2 regions of the Streptomyces sp. NPDC058653 genome follow, and region 1 is predicted to be linked to the other one. Evidence: riboswitches for the same ligand, from Rfam matches in the RefSeq annotation. Region 1 holds a riboswitch; the other holds the start of a gene.
What was found. Region 1 has a riboswitch for thiamine pyrophosphate ahead of ACFWU9_RS27425 (thiamine ABC transporter substrate binding subunit). Riboswitches for the same ligand answer to the same signal wherever they lie in the genome.
Positions count from the first base shown of each region.

Region 2: another riboswitch for thiamine pyrophosphate. It lies ahead of thiC (phosphomethylpyrimidine synthase ThiC); the one in region 1 lies ahead of ACFWU9_RS27425 (thiamine ABC transporter substrate binding subunit).

Region 1 covers NZ_JBHXRM010000038.1:53,177-56,155, reverse strand. Annotated here, with positions in the region: gene ACFWU9_RS27430 (ABC transporter permease) at 1-107, opposite strand, end outside; gene ACFWU9_RS27425 (thiamine ABC transporter substrate binding subunit) at 266-1,360, opposite strand; TPP riboswitch at 1,441-1,565, opposite strand; gene rlmN (23S rRNA (adenine(2503)-C(2))-methyltransferase RlmN) at 1,621-2,733, opposite strand; gene ACFWU9_RS27415 (phosphatidate cytidylyltransferase) at 2,920-2,979, opposite strand, start outside.
Region 2 covers NZ_JBHXRM010000041.1:32,097-35,075, forward strand. Annotated here, with positions in the region: gene ACFWU9_RS28430 (YibE/F family protein) at 1-693, opposite strand, end outside; TPP riboswitch at 765-907, shown strand; gene thiC (phosphomethylpyrimidine synthase ThiC) at 902-2,743, shown strand.

The DNA of each region.
Region 1 (2,979 bases):
CCGAACCTGCCCCAGTGCCAGGAGCCGTCGGACTTCAGCCCGCGGCCGACGATCGCGACGACGGGGTAGGCGAAGAAGACCGCGAAGAACGCGACGGGCACGGCCATGAGGCAGAGCCGGAGGACGCTCCCCCGGCGACGCGCCGCCCGCACCGTGACGCCGGCGTCCCGGCCCCGTCCTCGGATCGGCCACCGGCGCGGCGGACCGGCACCCGGACCCGCCCCTGTACGCGTACTCCGCTCGTCCTTCCGGGCGGCGTCCGCGCCTACTTGACGACGAGTGAGGACCACGACTGGATCCACTCGTCGCGGTTCTCGGCTATCTTCTCCGGGGCGACGGTCCGGGGCTTGTCGACGACGGCGCCGTGGTCGGTGAAGAGCGCGGGCAGCTTCGCCCCGTCGACGACCGGATTCACGAACATGTTGAGCGGCATGTCCTCCTGGAAGGTCTTGCTCACCAGAAAGTCCAGCAGGGCCTTGCCGCCCGCCTCGTTCTTCGCCCCCTGGAGCAGACCGGCGAACTCGATCTGGCGGAAGCAGGTTCCCTTCGCGACGCCGGTCGGCGCCTCCTCGGGCTGCGGATCGGCGTACAGGACCTCGACGGGCGGGCTGGAGGCGTACGAGACGACGAGCGGCCGCTCCGCCTTCGCCTTCTTGCCGCCGGCCGAGCCGGAGAAGTCCTCGTTGTAGGCCTGTTCCCAGCTGTCGACGACCTGGACGCCGTTGGCCTTGAGCTTCTTCCAGTAGTCCTGCCAGCCGTCGTCCCCGTAAGCGGCGACGGTGCCGAGGAGGAAGCCGAGGCCCGGTGAGGACAGCTCGGCGTTCTCGACGACCAGGAGGTCCTTGTAGGCGGGCTTCGTCAGGTCTGCGAAGGACTCCGGCGGTGCCAGCTTCTTGTCCGTGAAGTACTTCTTGTCGTAGTTGACGCAGATGTCGCCGGTGTCGACAGGGGTGACACGGTGCTCGGCGTCGTCGAGGCGCACGTCGGCGCGGACCTGGTCGAGACCCCTCGCCTCGTACGGCGTGAACAGGCCGTTGTCGAGGGCGCGCGAGAGAAGGGTGTTGTCGACGCCGAAGAAGACGTCGCCCTGCGGCGAACCCTTGGTGAGGATCTCCTTGTTGAGAGCCTCGCCGGCCTCGCCGCTCTTCAGCACCTTGACGGTGTAGCCGGTCCGTTCCGTGAACTCCTTCAGTACGGAGTCCGAGGCGGCGAACGAGTCATGGGCGACGAGCGTCACGCTCTTGGACTTCGCGCCGTCCGACGACGCGGAATCCTCCGACCCGCCGCCGCACGCGGCGAGCGTAGAGACTCCCAACGCCGCGGCGACGGCGCCGACCGCCATCTTCTTCGTGGTACGCAACTGAATTCCTCCTGGGATGTCCAGGAGAAGACGCGGCCCCGCCCCGCGCCGGCGAACCGGAGCAGGGCAGGGCGCAACAGCATGAGTGATGACCGAACTTCCTACCCAGAATGACCTGGGCGAGGTTCAGAGGGTCTGCGACCGTGAGGCTCTTTCCGAGCCTCTGCCGCACTCTCAGCGCTGTGGCGCTCCCCTGTCGGAATATGTAATTTGATCGAACCCCAGGGTACATGGACCCCAACGGGGCCCCTGGGCCGCGCTCAGCGCTCCGTGGCCGCCAGCTGTCCGCACGCCCCGTCGATCTCCTGACCACGCGTGTCGCGCACCGTCACGGGCACCCCGTGCGACGCGATGGCCTCCACGAAGGCCTTCTCGTCCTCGGGGCGGGAGGCCGTCCACTTGGACCCGGGTGTCGGGTTGAGGGGGATCAGATTGACGTGCACCCGCTTCCCCTTGAGCAGCCGCCCCAGCAGATCGCCCCGCCACGCCTGGTCGTTGATGTCGCGGATCATGGCGTACTCGATGGAGACGCGGCGCCCCGACTTCTCCGCGTACTCCCACGCGGCGTCCAGCACCTCCCGCACCTTCCACCGGGTGTTGACCGGCACGAGGGTGTCGCGCAGCTCGTCGTCGGGCGCGTGCAGCGAGACGGCGAGGCGGCACTTGAAGCCCTCGTCGGCGAACCGCAGCATCGCGGGTACAAGACCCACCGTCGAGACGGTGATGCCGCGTTGCGAGAGACCGAGACCGTCCGGCTCGGGGTCGGTGAGCCGGCGAATGGCGCCGACGACGCGGCGGTAGTTGGCGAGCGGTTCGCCCATGCCCATGAAGACGATGTTGGACAGCCGTGCGGGGCCGCCGGGGACCTCGCCGTCACGGAGCGCGCGCATGCCGTCCACGATCTGGTGCACGATCTCCGCCGTGGAGAGGTTACGGTCGAGCCCCGCCTGCCCCGTGGCGCAGAACGGGCAGTTCATGCCGCAGCCCGCCTGCGAGGAGATGCACATGGTGACCCGGTCCGGGTAACGCATCAGGACCGACTCGACGAGCGTGCCGTCGTGCAGGCGCCACAGTGTCTTACGGGTGGTGTCGTCGTCGCAGGAGATGTGCCGCACCACGGACATCAGGTCCGGCAGCAGCTCCGTGGCGAGCTTCTGGCGTGCGGCGGCAGGGATGTCCGTCCACTCGGCGGGGTCGTGCGCGTACCGCGCGAAGTAGTGCTGCGACAGCTGCTTGGCACGGAACGCCTTCTCGCCGAGCGCCGAGACGGCCTCACGACGCTCTTCAGGCGTGAGGTCGGCGAGGTGCCTCGGTGGCTTCTTGGCGCCACGGGGCGCGACGAAGGTGAGCTCTCCGGGGTTGGGCGGTGCCATGAGCTGTTTTCTCCTCGGTACGACGAGGCCGGTGTTTCCCGCCGACCGCGGGAGTGACGTGGGCACACTGCCGGTGCCGGGAGACCTCATGTGACGGGCTCCGCGACCGCAAGGCGCAGACGGAGCGCAGTAAGGCCCGCCGTCCAGGACGGCGGGCCTTACCAGGGTAACCGGTACGGGTACGGCTCAGCCCGAGCCGACGAACACCACCAACAGCAGCCACACCACCGGGGCCGTCGGCAGGAG
Region 2 (2,979 bases), on a different contig from region 1:
CAGCATGATCGCGCTCGCGCCGACGACCGCGACGATCAGCGGATTCGAGCCCTGGAGAATCGCCGGCAGGATGAACAGCGTCAGCACGGCGAACGAGATGACCAGCGCGACCAGCGCCATCAGCCCGCGCAGCCGGCCCACCACGATCACCGCGAGCGCGAAGATCCCGGCCAGCAGAGCCATCGGCATCGTGCGGTCCACATCGGTGACCGAGTACTGGAGATCCCTCGGGGCGTCGGGCGCGTAGGCCACCACGACGTCCTGTTTCACGTGAAACTGCCGCGGCGCGTCGGGCTGGACGACCTCGACGAATCTGCGCCCCTTGTCCTTGCCGCTCTTCACCTCCACGGTCGCCTTCTCGCAGTCGCCGGTCCGCGCGCGCTGAGCCTCCCGCCCTTGGGGGGTCGACGTGTCGCCCGTGGGCGGGACCTGGGCGGCGTTCACAGCGCCGCAGTCGACCTTCTCGATCTTCACCACCTGGCCCTGCTGGGTCTGCCGGTCGAAGCCGACACCGGTGCGTTCATGGGCGGGGGTGCCGCCGGGCCAGAGCACGACGAGACCGACGACGACGGCCGTCGCGAAGGGAACCAGCACCGCGGCGATGACCTTGCGCAGATGTCTGGAGACCGGCGCGGCCGGCCCATGACTGTGCGAGTGGCCGTGCGGATCGGGTGGATGCGTGGATGGGGTCACCGACCGATCATCGCAAGAACGGCGGAGGCCCTCTGTTCAGCACGCCCGATATGGCGTTAGCGTGGTGGTGCCTTTACACACGCGGGAGCTCGGAGCACCGGGCTGAGAGGACGCTGACTGTGGAGTTCCGGGGCTTCCCCGGATCCCTGAGCTGCGTCGACCGCCGAACCTGTTACCGGGTAATGCCGGCGTAGGGAGTAGGTCTCACATGACCGTTCAGGACACACGCACGTCTGCCTCCAACGGTTCCAACGGTTCCAACGGACCCGACGGCCCCGAGGGCCCCAAGGGTTCGGACGGCTCCAGGGCCATCGGCTGGCACAAGGGATACGTCGAGGGCTCACGCCCCGACCTCCGGGTGCCGGTCCGTCAGGTGCATCTCACCAACGGCGACGACGTCACGCTGTACGACACGTCGGGGCCGTACACCGACCCCACCGTCGAGACCGACGTACGGCGCGGGCTCGCACCGCTCCGGGAGAACTGGATCGTCGGCCGCGGCGACACCGAGGAGTACGCGGGCCGCCCCGTCCGCCCCGAGGACGACGGGCTCAAGCACACCTCACCGCGCGGCGGGCTGCTCCGGAGCGGAGCGACCGATCTGCGGGGCCTCGACGCGGTCTTCCCCGGCCGCCCCCGCCAGCCGCGCCGGGGCCGCGAGGGACAGGCCGTGACCCAACTCGCGTACGCCCGCCGGGGCGACATCACCCCGGAGATGGAGTACGTCGCCATCAGGGAGAACGTCGCGCCCGAGGTCGTACGCGAGGAGATCGCCGCCGGCCGCGCCGTACTGCCGGCCAACGTCAACCATCCCGAGATCGAACCGATGATCATCGGCAAGCGGTTCCTCGTGAAGGTCAACGCCAACATCGGCAACTCCGCGGTCACCTCCTCCATCGAGGAGGAGGTGGACAAGATGACCTGGGCCACCAAGTGGGGCGCGGACACGGTGATGGACCTCTCCACCGGCCGTAACATCCACACCACCCGCGAATGGGTCCTGCGCAACTCCCCCGTCCCCATCGGCACCGTGCCGCTCTACCAGGCGCTGGAGAAGGTCGACGGCAAGGCCGAGGAGCTGACCTGGGAGATCTACAAGGACACGGTCGTCGAACAGGCCGAGCAGGGCGTCGACTACATGACCGTCCACGCGGGCGTGCTCCTGCGCTACGTGCCGCTGACCGCCCGCCGCAAGACCGGCATCGTCTCGCGCGGCGGCTCGATCATGGCGGCCTGGTGCCTGGCGCACCACAAGGAGTCGTTCCTGTACGAGAACTTCGAGGAGCTGTGCTCCATCCTCGCCTCGTACGACGTGACGTACTCCCTCGGCGACGGTCTGCGCCCCGGCTCGATCGCCGACGCCAACGACGAGGCGCAGTTCGCCGAGTTGCGGACGCTGGGCGAGCTGAACACGATCGCCAAGCGGCACAACGTACAGACCATGATCGAAGGCCCGGGCCATGTCCCGATGCACAAGATCAAGGAGAACATCGACCTCCAGCAGGAGATCTGCGAGGAGGCGCCGTTCTACACGCTCGGCCCGCTGACGACGGACGTCGCCCCCGCGTACGACCACATCACCTCCGGCATCGGCGCGGCGATGATCGCCTGGTGGGGCACGGCGATGCTCTGCTACGTGACGCCCAAGGAGCATCTGGGTCTGCCGAACCGGGACGACGTGAAGACCGGTGTCATCACGTACAAGATCGCGGCGCACGCGGCGGATCTGGCCAAGGGTCATCCGGGGGCGCAGGAGTGGGACGACGCGCTGTCGGACGCGCGGTTCGAGTTCCGCTGGGAGGACCAGTTCAACCTGGCTCTCGACCCGGACACGGCACGGGAGTTCCACGACGAGACGCTCCCCGCCGAGCCGGCGAAGACCGCGCATTTCTGTTCGATGTGCGGGCCGAAGTTCTGTTCCATGCGGATCTCGCACGACATCCGGCGTGACCACGGCGGTTCGCGGGAGGAGATCGAGGCGGGCATGGCGGCCAAGTCGAAGGAGTTCGCGGAGAGCGGCAACCGGGTCTATCTGCCCCTGGCGGAGTGAGCCGTAGTCCCGACGACGGAGGCCCCCGACCGGACGGTCGGGGGCCTCCGTGTTTTCCGGCCCCGCCACCGGGGCGCGGAGTCGGGTCCATAGGTCGTAGCGGCGACTCCCACCAAAGTGGTGGTTGAGGCCGCGAAAGGTGGGGACGGGGCGGAATGACTTGTACCGGGGAGTGGCGGAAGTATCGGATGAGTCCTGTAGTCGGCAGGCGGCAGCGCGCTTCACCGACATCCCCG